DNA from 4 places in the Paenibacillus sp. sgz302191 genome. Region 1 is predicted to be linked to each of the others. Evidence: riboswitches for the same ligand, from Rfam matches in the RefSeq annotation. Region 1 holds a riboswitch; each other region holds the start of a gene.
The links. A riboswitch is a leader RNA that binds a small molecule or an ion and turns the genes downstream of it on or off. The one in region 1 is predicted to bind cyclic di-GMP.
Positions count from the first base shown of each region.

Region 2: linked by a shared signal. The riboswitch ahead of AC3G2T_RS08580 (S-layer homology domain-containing protein) and the one ahead of AC3G2T_RS10780 (putative motility protein) in region 1 are both predicted to bind cyclic di-GMP.
Region 3: linked by a shared signal. The riboswitch ahead of AC3G2T_RS16020 (S-layer homology domain-containing protein) and the one ahead of AC3G2T_RS10780 (putative motility protein) in region 1 are both predicted to bind cyclic di-GMP.
Region 4: linked by a shared signal. The riboswitch ahead of AC3G2T_RS14105 (anti-repressor SinI family protein) and the one ahead of AC3G2T_RS10780 (putative motility protein) in region 1 are both predicted to bind cyclic di-GMP.

Region 1 is NZ_JBYLHY010000006.1:104,958-108,177, forward strand. It holds gene AC3G2T_RS10770 (LysR family transcriptional regulator) at 1-684, shown strand, start outside; gene AC3G2T_RS10775 (hypothetical protein) at 1,177-1,473, shown strand; gene AC3G2T_RS10780 (putative motility protein) at 1,819-2,028, opposite strand; cyclic di-GMP riboswitch class I at 2,048-2,135, opposite strand; gene pyrE (orotate phosphoribosyltransferase) at 2,204-2,845, opposite strand; gene pyrF (orotidine-5'-phosphate decarboxylase) at 2,887-3,220, opposite strand, start outside.
Region 2 is NZ_JBYLHY010000005.1:36-3,255, forward strand. It holds gene AC3G2T_RS08580 (S-layer homology domain-containing protein) at 161-1,450, opposite strand; cyclic di-GMP riboswitch class I at 1,518-1,629, opposite strand; gene AC3G2T_RS08585 (SGNH/GDSL hydrolase family protein) at 2,304-2,945, opposite strand; gene AC3G2T_RS08590 (glycoside hydrolase family protein) at 3,162-3,220, shown strand, end outside.
Region 3 is NZ_JBYLHY010000009.1:294,084-297,303, reverse strand. It holds gene AC3G2T_RS16025 (amidohydrolase family protein) at 1-648, opposite strand, end outside; cyclic di-GMP riboswitch class I at 940-1,051, shown strand; gene AC3G2T_RS16020 (S-layer homology domain-containing protein) at 1,107-1,652, shown strand; gene AC3G2T_RS16015 (hypothetical protein) at 2,212-2,412, shown strand; gene AC3G2T_RS16010 (metal-dependent hydrolase) at 2,491-3,220, opposite strand, start outside.
Region 4 is NZ_JBYLHY010000008.1:150,220-153,439, reverse strand. It holds gene galE (UDP-glucose 4-epimerase GalE) at 105-1,118, opposite strand; gene AC3G2T_RS14105 (anti-repressor SinI family protein) at 1,276-1,491, opposite strand; cyclic di-GMP riboswitch class II at 1,545-1,628, opposite strand; gene AC3G2T_RS14100 (helix-turn-helix domain-containing protein) at 1,812-2,147, opposite strand; gene AC3G2T_RS14095 (helix-turn-helix domain-containing protein) at 2,404-2,739, opposite strand; gene AC3G2T_RS14090 (DegT/DnrJ/EryC1/StrS family aminotransferase) at 2,779-3,220, opposite strand, start outside.

The sequences.
Region 1 (3,220 bases):
CTCGCCGTGCAAATGCTCGATCTCTACGACCAGTCTAAGGAAATGATTGCCAGGCAAGTTAACGGCGCGCTGACGATCGGCACGATCGATTCCTTGGCCGCTTATTATTTGCCGCCTTATTTGCACAAATTCAAACAGCAATTCCCCGGTTTAAGCATCCAACTTTTGCCGGACGATGAAACGTCGCTGATTGCGAAAGTAAAAGAGGGCGATTACGATGTCGGGCTCATCCTCGACCAATATCCCGCCGACACCCAGCTTCGCTGCATCAAAGTTCGGGAAGAACCGCTCGTGCTGGTCGCCCCTCCCAGCCACCCGCTGGCGCTGGCTGAGCAGGTTGCGCTGGCCGATCTTGGGCATAACGAATTTATCGTCACGGAAGAAAGCTGCATATACCGCAACTTGTTCGAAAAGCTGCTGAAAGACCAGAGCATCCCTTTTCGCATCGGATTTGAGCTGGGCAACCTGGAAGCGATCAAGCAGTGCGCCATGAACGGGCTAGGCATCGCCCTGCTGCCCCGGATCGCCGTGGAATCCGAACTGGCACGCAAGCAGCTTGCCGTCATCCCGATCGCTCATCCGAATTTAAGCGTGGACCTGCAACTGCTCATCCACCCCAAAAAATGGATGTCCCAAGCGCTGCAAGCTTTCATCGACATGTTGTCGGCGCCTCAACCAACCTAAGCTCCGCTGCTGGCTGTAGCTGCCTCCGAAACGCTCAACGGCTGCCGGCCACCAGCAGCCTATTCCTCTGCGGGCTGTAGCTGCTGCCGAAACGCTCGACGGCTAGCGGCCACCAGCAGCCTTTTCTGCTGCGGGTTGTCGCTGGGTGGTCGTGGTCGACCGGCGTCATGCCGCGCAACACCGCACGCAGTGCGATCGATCCGCGTCATGCTCGGGCCGGCACAAACAGCCTGTAAGGACGCTTCCCGAGTTCTCCGCCCGAGTTGAGAATTGTTATCATTTCAATACTCGCATCATACCCCAAAAAAAGAAACTTATCAACAACCAGGTTGCCATAAGTTTCTTTTTTCTTTATGCTTTTTTGAGCGTCGACATGCGTCGGCGACACAACGCGCGCCTGAGATTTGCGGGCGTTGAGAAACGGCTTCGCCTGACTGGAGCCGCATCGTAATCGCATCCCCCGCCCGCCCTCGCTTGTTGGTAAGATGTACATTGTCGGCTTTAACTGCGGGAAGGCACTCTATCCCCACCCAATTAGAACGGCCCAGCCGTTTGAAAAGAGGCATAGCTCCAGCAAAACCTGCAAAAGTACAGGCTTTTTCGATGGATACGGCTCGTTTGGAGGAAAAGCCTGCGATTGTGCAGGAATTTCCGACCAAACTGGCGCTAACCCCGTATATGGGCGAAAAAAACTGTACTTTTGCAGGAATTTACCACGGCAAGCTCGTTAATACGAAAAAAACTGCACTTTTGCAGGAATTTTTCGCGGCAAGCTCGTCAAAGTGCTAAAAGCACTACTTTCTACAGGATAATACCACGACAAGATCGTCAATGCGCAAAATGCTCCGCGTTCTGCAGGAATTTACCACGGCAAGCTCGTCAAAGCGCAAAATGCTCCACTTTATACGAAAATAGACACAATAGACCTGAATTATTTTCATTCTGTGGGGTGATGTCCACGACGTCATGGGGGTTTTTGCAAGAATATTGCGCGACAAACTCGTAAATGCGAGGCTCATTCTACGTTGCCAGACCAATTAGGCCTTAACGAGCAAGTATTAATCCGGTGCGCGCCAAGCCACAAAAAAAGAAGCTCTCCTTTTCGAAAAGGTAGAGCTTCCCGGCTTTGTGCAATTATACACGAATGTCGATGCTGCTCCCCAAGTGGGGGGTGACTGAAGCGGCGGCCGCCGCAACTTGCTGCTGGGATTTCGCGAAATCTTCCAGCATCACGCTTGCTTGCGCCGTTTGCGTATTATTGATTTTTTTCAGCAGCTGCAGTCCGACTGCTTGCTGCAAAGCATTGCCGCTTCCGACCGCGGATAGCGGGGCATTTACGCTCATAATCTTCCTCCTCTCACCGTTCGGTAGCTGGCTGGCGTACGGCTGCAAGCCGATTAGCCCCTGTAGCTTTGCGTCAGACGCTTTCGCGCCGTTTGCCGTTTCGCAGATGTCAGGCAGAACTTTGCGCCCCTTCAGTATAGGCCATTTATCCTAAATCGTCAATTTCTGCGCAAGATTACAGTCCGAATTGAGCCGGATTTGCCCGCCAGGAGCGGAGGAGTTCCATGTCTTCTTCTTTGATTGCTCCTTGCTCCAAAGCTACTTCAAGCAGCTTCGTATAATTGGAAAGCGTATGAAGCGGCATTCCGGCTTCCCGGAAAGCGTCCGCCGCCTTATCCAATTGATAGGAAAAGATCGCGAGAACGCCCAATGCTTTCGCCCCCGCATCGTTAACGGCCAAAGCCGCTTTCAGCGAGCTTCCGCCGGTTGAGATCAGGTCTTCGATCACGATGACTTGCTGACCGGGCTTAACAGTCCCCTCGATCAGGTTCTCCTTGCCGTGGCCTTTGGCTTTGTCACGGACGTATATCATGGGCAGGCCCAGCTTCTGTGCGACCCATGCCGCGTGAGGAATGCCGGCAGTCGCCGTGCCGGCGACCACTTCGGCTTGCGGAAACTTTTCCTTGATCAGCAGCACAAAACTGTCTGCAATCAGCTCGCGTATAGCCGGATGAGACATGGTCAGCCGGTTATCGCAATAAATCGGCGACTTGAGGCCCGATGTCCACGTAAAAGGCTGCTGCGGGCGAAGCGTTACCGCTCCTATCTCCAATAATGAGGAAGCAACTCGCTTCGCTATCGTTTCAAGCTGACTCATGTTCTCTCACACCGTTCCTTTCGAATGTAGGGGCAGGCCCGTCAAAGCGCGACGGAGGCGATGATCGACTCCATCGCCGCTCTGGGATCGGCCGCCGCCGTAATCGGGCGGCCGATCACGACAAAATCGGTGCCCTGCGCGAACGCCTCAGCCGGCGTCATGACGCGCGTCTGGTCGCCGATATCGGCGCCCGCAGGGCGAATGCCCGGCGTTACGGTGACGAATGCGTCACCGCACGCCGCTTTGATTTGCGTCACTTCAAGCGGTGACGCAACGACGCCCTGCAGCCCAGCCGACTGCGCCAGGCGGGCATAGCGAAGCACGGCCTGCTCGACAGTGCCTGTCAGGCCGATTTCTTCGTTCAGCACCTGCTGG
Region 2 (3,220 bases), on a different contig from region 1:
CAAAAGGGAGTCGATTGGCAGTTTACTACCTCTGACGCCCGGATCAAATTAAAACGTCTTTATCCACAATTTAAAGACTGATGATGTACTAGTAACAGTGCCGTAAGAAATACAATTGATATATATTTTTTTGTAGTTCTTTTCATAGGTTATTTGCCTTCTACTCTGCATGATAGGTTTTATAAGCAAAGAATGCAGCATCAGATGTTATTTTCTTTTCTGCAAGTTGCGAAGCAAAATTTTCTGACGCAATGGCCACATCTGTATAACCAATATACCACACGTCTTTTTCAATATTTTTCGGCCCCCATATATCGACAAACAAATTTTTGTTTTCATCAAAACTGGTTACTCTAAACCGAAACATACTTCGTACCCAATGCTTATTATCGCCGAAAAAAACGATAGAAGGTTCTGGTGTCACAGTGCCTTCAATTCGAATGTGATTTTGCTTCACCCACTCGACATACTTTTGGGCATCACCACTGACGTGCTTCGGAATATTAACGGTTTGTACGAAAGCATCCACCCAGTTTTGGTCTATTGTCTCGTAATCCACATTCAGTATCTGATTGCCAAACTGTGATACGAGTTTAACCCATCGATCGACTGTATCCCTAGAGTAATATCTGGAATCATGGATGATTTCCTTTGCAGTAAAACGGGTCAAATCCGTCTGAAACGGATGTTTATGTTCGTACATTTCATTGGGAATATCCTGTAGGATGTAAGGGAAATCACCACTATTCGACGGCAGATTTGTTGTGCGAATCGCGCGTCCCCAAGGATCTTTGGGGGCATTCGTGGATTGCTCCGCACTGGCAACGGCTTTTTCATCGACGGCCAGCGAATGACCTCCCTTAACAGTCAAAATGCGTTCAATTGTCGTTACCGCCTGAGCCCGTGTCGTCGGTTGGTCTTCCCCGAGCGTCCCCCTATCATCTAGACCGGTAATCAGACCGGCTTTGGTCGCTAGATACATCCACTTCGTGTCATCAATGTTCTTGTCGGCGGTTGCGGCCCTAACAGCCGTTCTGGCCATTTCTTGACGCGTCATCGGCGTGTTCCAATCCCCGCTCGTAAAATCGCTCCGCTTATAAATCCCCGCGTTGGTCGCCGCGTTAACGTAAGGCAAGTACCAGTCATTACCTTCGGTTACCCCTGAGATTGGAATATGAAGCGCGGTATCGACCATTTTGATAAACTCGGCGCGCGTCACTTTTGCATTCGGCCTGAAAGAGTTGTCCTGGTATCCGTCGACGTAGCCTTTTTGTACCGCGCCGGCGATGGTCGTCTCCGCCCAATGCCCTTTTGTGTCGCTGAAGCTGCCTGTAGAAGCCGTACCGGTGGCATTTGTTGTTTTCGTGCCTGGCGTAGCGGCGGTTGAATCAGCTTGGACATCGGGAATTGAACTTCCCAGTAGTGCAACAACTGCCAGTGATGTAATCAAGTGGGTTCTCATTTTTATACCTCTATAGTAAAAAAATTACTTTTCCGAAAATAAAAAACCAACTGCTTTTGGCGACCCGGCTGCCGTTTCCCCGAGGGAAGTCTAGCGACTTGTACCCCGTAGAAGTAGGCCCGTGGCTTTGCGTCCCTGTCTTTCGAACAGGTTTGCCTTTTCAATTCCACTTGGTTCTTAGGTATTTAAAACTATAAAAATAGTACATTAGATTTAATATGAGTTCCATATTAACCCATAAACTAACGTATTTCCACAAAAAAATTATACCTTGCGCTCAACGCGTTTGTTTTACACCCCCCGCTAATTAGCTTTACAGCTTTTAGGTGATCGCTACCTTCAAAAAAAGATTCATCGACACGCCCAAAATAAAAAGCCGCCCCCATCGTCGTAAGATGGTACGCGCTTTTCGGTCTGGCGTGCTAGAACCGGCGGCACATCTGCCTAGCAACGCAAAGAAAACCTGCAAAAGTGCAGGTTCTTGCTCGTTGATAGGCTGGCAATGAAACAATTCCTGCAAATGTGCAGGCTTTTCATCGAACACGTGGACCTCAGGCTCGTTTAAGCGAAAATTCCTGTATAATCGCAGGCTTTTCGCCAAAACGAGCCACTTTCATGGAAAAATCCTGCACTTTTGCAGGTTTTCGGGCTGCCTGTGCCTATGCCGATGCTGTGCCTACGCCGTGCCAATGCCAACACCCAGCCGCTTCATGAATGACCGCGCCCCAAATCAGCTCCCCCCTGGCTGCCCCAGCAAACGCCACCCAAGCCGCGCAGCTTCCAGCGCGCGGCGTTGCACCGCATGACGGCAGCCGGCCGACCATTCCACAATCTCCCGGAATCACTTGTTTCCGGGAAAAGGCACCATAACGGCCTTCAGCCATGTCACGGCCATCAGCATGTCCCCGAGCGGGTTCATATGTACGCCGTCGGTAGTCGAATCTTTGCCTGTTTCACTCGCGATAAAATCGATAAACGCTTGATGCGTGGGCACCAGGATCGCGTCGAACTGTCCGGCGAGCCGGTTGACGATGTCCACGTAAGGGCGCAGCAGCACGTTTCCCGTCGCATCCGGGTACTCCTTGATCACCGTAGGCTGCATGAGGATCGGGCGGCAGCTGGGTATTTGCTTCGTTTGTTCCAGCAAGTGACGGTATACCGCTTCGAATTTGTCGGGGTACACCTGCTCCGCATCCGGTGAGTCCAATTGCCGCCACACGTCGTTGATGCCGATCGAAACCGATACCCACTGCGGCCGGTGATCGAGCACATCGAGCGTCCACCGTTTTTCCAGGTCGGTCACGCGGTTGCCGGAAACGCCTTCATTTATGATTTTCAGCGAAAGATTCGGGTACGCCGCCGTCAAGTAATCGTGAATCAGGCGAACATAGCCCGACCCGAGCTTCAGGGGATCTTTTTTTCTTCCTTTGTCAGTGATGCTGTCGCCGATAAACACGATCTTGTCCTTGGCTTTAAACGGCACGGTAACGCCTCCTCATGTTGCCGCCGGCAAACGGGCGGCTTTTTACCCCCTCATCCTACGCCGGGTTGTCTGCCAAGTCAATGCGGCCGGCGGCCGAAGGTAGCATCGACCTATATATCGGATACAATCCCCCCCACAGCATGAAAGCGGTTAATTGTAAGCTGAAAATGGCAATATCCGCGATAAAAGCCAGCGAAAATAAAGGAGCGTGCCGCATTGCAAATCCAGCCCTATATGACGCCTTACAAATTGGGCGCACCGGTTCTTGCCGGTTC
Region 3 (3,220 bases), on a different contig from region 1:
TTCTCTGGCAAGCTCGATTTCCTGAACCGATGTATCCCAGTGACTAAATTCCGGTCCTCTAATGGCTAACCCCATCGTTAATAATTGATCATCGGAGGAAAAATACTGCTGTTTTACGCGGCGCACATCGTCAGTAACCATTTTTTTGCTATCACGGTTCCAATATTCGGTTTCACCGGAGGCTCCGTACGCGAACACGGCACGAATGCCGGAATGCTGCAAGCCGCGAATCAATTCGTCCGCATGATCGGGAGAATAAATCATCGTCCAATCCAAAAGAGTGGTTACGCCGGCATTGAGCGCTTCCAAAGCTCCCAACAGGTTAGCGGCATAACAATCCGCGGGCCGCAGCCTGCTTCCAAACCCGCCATAATAAATGTTTTGCAAATAGGTAGGCAACGACCAGTCGGTGCCTATAGTTCGCACCAAAGATTCCCAAACGTGCCGATGGGTATCCACCAATCCCGGCATGACAATCATATCCGTTGCGTCGACCATTTCACAATCCGATACTTCGAGATCTTCTTGAATCGTTGCAATGACAGAGTCTTCTACTAAAATGTCCGCTTTCTTAAAATCCCCTAAAGATTTGTCCATCGTCAAAACGCAGCCGTTTTTAATTAAGTAACGTCTACTCAACCTTCCCATCTCCTTTGACAAATGAATGGATTTTACAAAAGTGATGATGAAAAACGAATTTACATCTAATGCTTACAAAGAAAATATTACATAATTTAACATATTTGGTCAAGACTTAATTATGACACTTGCTCAAACGTAGCTCTAAGCTATGATGAAGAAAGAAAAAGATCGGCGCGTGTTCAAGTAGGTGCAAGAAATAAATATTTTGTGGAAATATGTTAGATTATGGGTTAATATGGGACTTGTATTAAATCTTATGTACTATTTTTATAGTTTTAAATGCCTATGAACCAACTGAACACGAAAAGGCAAACCTGTTCGAAAGACAGGGACGCAAAGCCACGGGCCTACTTCTACGAGGGATATGTCGTAAGACATTTTTCGGAGAAACGGCAGCCGGGTTGCCGAAATCGGTTGGTTTTTTGATTTGAGAAAAGTAAATTCATTCCTTTGGGGGTATACAAATGAAAGTATATTGGATTGCATCACTAGTAACTGCCGCACTACTCGGAACTTCCATTCACGCTGCCGGGGCCGATTCTACCACTGCTGCGCCGGGAACAAAAGCGATAACTACCGCCGGTACGGCTTCCACAGGCAGCTTCAGCGACACGAAAGGACATTGGGCGGAAACGACCATCGCTGGAGCCATTCAAAAAGGCTATGTCGACGGCTATCAAGACCATTCTTTCAAACCGAACGAAAAAGTGACGCGCGCCGAGTTTATCAAAATGGTCGATACCGCGCTTCATCTTTCGGTTTCCGGCACCGCCAGCGGCAGTGACTGGTATTTGCCATACATTAACGCGGCGGTCACCGCGGGGATTCATGAGTGGAGCGACTTCACGAGCGGGGATTGGAATACGCCGATGACGCGTCAAGAAATGGCGCGCATAGCGGTTCGGGCGGCTACTGGCGACAAGAACTTGGATGACAAGAAGTGGATGTACCTTGCGACGAAAGCCGGGCTGATCACCGGCCTGGACGATAGCGGCACACTAGATCGATGAGGTTTATTTTGTTTGCTTCGATGATGAGAATTTTGATATATATCGTAATAAGCTCGATAAGTATTAGGAAAATTTCCCACTAGCTGCAGTGAAGTCTTTTTTTTTGAATTACAGGAGTTGATCTAAAAATGGAGGATGCCCTACCACTTCAACCAAACGATATTAACGACGATCTGGCTCTTTCAATTGTAAGGGCCGTCCTAGATGACTTACAGGGTAGATACGGACTTGATCGAATGATTCTAGGTGGTTCTGACCGAGACGATCAAGAGACCCTCATTTCCATGTTTGAGCATTGGAGGAAATTGGTTTCCCAAAAGCTTTATTTATAGGGATTGATCACGGAAGAATTTAAAGCAAAGACCATTTGATTTGTTAAAAATATGCCATTCTATATTCCCGTTAACATAATCAAATTCCCATGTAAATTCGATCATTTTTCTCCATAAACTTCTTTCTACCTTCACTAATCTCACTGAATACTCATACGGGTCAAAATTTATAAAATTTAATTCGTCCCATTTTTTTCAATTTCATGGAATTTTTCTTAAGAGGTGCTGTGGGGGAAGGTTACGTTCAGCAGGATCACCGCGAGGCGATAGCGCAAGCGCTGCACGAAGCGGGCGACGACTGTGACGCTTGCGTGCTCATTCTGAGCAATGTGCGTGAGAAATATCAAGTATGGAACGGCGTGAAGATTCCTTTCGACGATGCCGAGGTTGCGAGAGAAATCATAGCAGGCATGCGAGCTTATGAATAGTTCTCATGCGCAAGCCGGGCGGCTTCAGACTGCAGTCCAGAGTTTACGACCCTGGACAGTTACAATAGGAAACTTGAGTTAGTCGTGTCTTATAACTTTAATCCACTTGTCATTAATAAATTGAAATACTTCCATCTGATCTGGGCTACCGGCATAAATAAACTTTCCTTGTGGAGTATTTTTGTAGTAAAGTACCGGTAAATATTTTTCATTATCCAAAGTGCTCTCCCGGTAGATCGTACTATAAGCTTCTTTTACAATTCCCGGTTTCGAAAAGATAACATTAAATTGTGTGTCTACGGCATTTCCGAATAGCGACACCGTCCCCTTGATAACCCTATATTCTCCTACAACATCAAATGACCAATATAGCCAATTCATCGGATTGTACTTATTAAATAAATTCGTTGTTCGAGGACTAACCTGATATTGAGTAGAAGTTTGATCTTCGTATAGTGTCCTTATCATTGCATCGGTGTTCCATTTGGAATAACTCCTTAATCCCAGATAGCCAAATACAAAGACCAATAGCAAATACAACATTCTCTTGCCTCCGGGTCTAAACAATACAAAGAGCAGTCCTATTAAAAGTGGCACCCATATCCAAGGATCTCCCAGATAGATAATATTCGCACTAAAACCTTCAACATATAATGGGTATAGTAAAGGGGTTTCATGCCCAAGATAGTCCATGAATAAGTGCCCAGTAATTAATGCGGCAATGAATGAAAACCATAACTTAATAAAATTGTATTGCTTCAAAAAGCCGTAAGCAAGGACTGTAAAGGGGAGAAGATAAATGGGAGCG
Region 4 (3,220 bases), on a different contig from region 1:
GAGGGTTTCCTGAGTCCGGCTTCCGTCGCATGAAACGCAAAAAAACTGCAGTTGTCTGCAGTTTGGCAAAGTCCGGCTGCTGTCAGGGAACAACACCAGCCTGTTTATTTTTCATATCCGTTAGGGTTGTTGAATTGCCAGCGCCAGGCGTCCGTGCACATGTCTTCAACGCCTTTCTCGGCAAGCCAGCCTAATTGCTCGCGCGCTTTCGTTGTGTCCGCATAGCACGTAGCCACATCCCCCGGCCTGCGCTCCTCGATGCTGTACGATATTACTTTTCCGGAAGCTTTTTGAAAGGCTTCGACCATTTCAAGCACGCTATAACCCCGGCCGGTACCGAGATTATACGCCTCGATCCCGCTCCTGGACAGCAGTTGTTCCAATGCTTTTAAATGCCCTTTGGCCAGATCGCTGACGTGAATATAATCCCTGACTCCGGTTCCGTCTACGGTCGGATAATCGTTCCCGTATACCCGCAGCTTTTCCAGTTTGCCGATAGCCACTTGGCTCACATACGGCATCAGATTGTTCGGCACGCCGTTCGGATCTTCCCCGATTCGTCCGCTGGGGTGCGCTCCGACCGGATTAAAATACCGCAGCAGCGATATGCTCCAGCTGTGATCCGAGATGTACAAGTCCTGCAAAATCCGCTCGATCATAAGCTTCGTTTGACCGTATGGATTCGTCGCGCCGAGCGGAAAATGTTCGTGAATCGGCACCTGCTCAGGCACCCCGTAGACAGTTGCCGAGGAGCTGAACACCAATTTGCGGACATCGTATTTTTGCATGACATTGCACAGAATTAATGTGCCGGTAATATTGTTGTGGTAGTAAGATAAAGGAAAAGAGACCGATTCCCCCACTGCCTTTAACCCCGCAAAATGGATCACCGCTTCGATCGAATGCTCGCGAAACACCTGTTCCAGCCCCGCATAGTCGAGCAAATCCAATTGATAAAACGCAAAATCCTTCCCCGTCAGCTCACGGACCCGCTCAAGCGCCTCCGGCTTGCTATTCATCAGATTGTCGACAACGACGATCTCATAACCCTTGTCAAGCAGTTCAACACAGGTATGGCTGCCAATATAACCTGCTCCGCCAGTTACTAGAATGGACATGATTTCCGTTCCTCCAATTTACGATTTCATTGCGCCGGCGCATCTGCATGCAGCCTTTTTCCAACTTAATGGATTTATGCCATTTTAGCAAATACCAAAAAAACGCCCCACCCTTCTCAAGGAAAAGGATCAGTGCGCTCCGGTAACAAATGCATGATTACACAACGACTTTGCCGGACAGGTCATTATTGGCAGCCCCGGCGTTGATGTTCGTATATTTGGTTAACCCTCTGTCCAACTGTGCGAATGACCCTAAATAAGCTTGCACTTCACCAATTGTTAACCCCAAGCTGCGAGCCTCGCGAATCATTTCTACCCAGTCTGAATCCAAGGGATTGCGTTCCATACCCAATTGCACAAATACTTTGGACATACTATTACCTCCAATGTGAAGTTTGTTTGCAAAAAACCATCTATTAACGGTTTAATAGATTGGGTCGGTTGCACCACTAACTCCACATGCTCCAGGTGCCCACATACGGCGCATGTATCAAAGTATTCCCATAATTAATTATCCAATTGCGGAATAGATCTCAAGGCCTAAGACTGAAACATTTCTCATCAACCTAAGCCTATTATACAACGACCTTCTCCTAAATTCCACCAAAAAATTTGAAAAAAAACTGCTAGGTCATTATTTTTTAGGAAAATGATACTAATGTATCCGCAATAGATAAGTAATTAGTAGGATGCTTACTTGTTGTTTTCCTGGTTTTTCTTCCATTTGCTGAATTCCAAAAATTCGCGAAACTGCTCCTTCGTTACTCCCGAATCCATCGCCTCTTTGACTAAATCCTGCCACTGGCTGTCCAGTTCTTCTAGCACTTTCGGCTGTTCTCCGTGCAGGATCAAGTCGAGCGGCACGTCAAGCGCAACCGCAATTTTTTCCAAAAATTGAATGGACGGATTTTTCTGAATATCTCTTTCCATATTGCTTAAATAAGATTTGGCGACTTCAGCCTTGGCAGCAAGCTCAGATAAGCTGAGTTTTTTTTCTAGCCGTAATCTTTGAATCCTTTTACCAATCACACTTATCATCTTCCTTTTTGCTTTATTCACCATGTTTACGCATATTATAGCAAAGTACCCCTGCCCAGACTATCGCTATATTTTCCAACCGCATACAATTTTCAGAAAAGAAAAAATGCATCTGCACAAAAATGGAGAAATAAAAGCGGTTAAACTTCTATTTGCCATTTAAGGAGATGCATTTCGAAGGCCTACCCCCGGTGTCCGGCGGGTTGCACAAAACAAACTTCGCCCGCCGGACTCTCAGCGCCGCCGTTCACTCGCCGGGGTTCGTCAAGCGCCATTTGTTAAACTCAAGGAATTCTTTAAACTGGTGCTTGTTAATACCGGATGACATAGCTTCTTTAATAAGCTGATACCATTCCTGATCCAGTTCTGCGACATTCGTTTCCGGAGCTTCTTGATCAAGAAACCTGTCTACAGGCACCTTCAGAACGGAGGCGATTTTCTCGAGAAATTGTATCGACGGGTTCTTTTGAACATCACGTTCCAAATTGCTTATATATGATTTGGCCACGCCGGCCCGCTCTGCCAGCTCGGACAGAGACAATCCCTTTTCCTTGCGAAGCTGCTGTACTCGAGTTCCTATCATCAAGATCTTCCTTTTTTTAACGATGTAATATATTCCATGCTATCTGACAGCCGCTTTGTGCCGTAATGTGCTTTTCATACAATCGATAACTCTCGTCTGCTCCTCTTCCATCATCCCGGACCCTGATGGCAAGCATAAGCCGGTGTTAAACAATTTCTCGGAAACACTTTCGTTCTCCGCATGCCGGTAATATGCCGCTCCCCCAAAAAGAGGCTGCAGATGAAGCGGTTTCCAAACCGGACGGGCTTCGATGTTTTCTGCTGTCATTGCTTCGAGTATGGATTTGACGCTTACGCCATGTTGTTCCTCATCCAGGGTGATCACGGTAAGCCATCGGTTCGACCTTGTGTTCTCCAATTCAGGCATAAATTGTATGCCCGGGATGCCGGATAGGCCCTGCCGGTACTTTTCGAAAATGGCTCTTCGAGCACTCACCCGCTCATCCAGTACGCCCAATTGCGCGCGCCCAATCCCTGCCAAT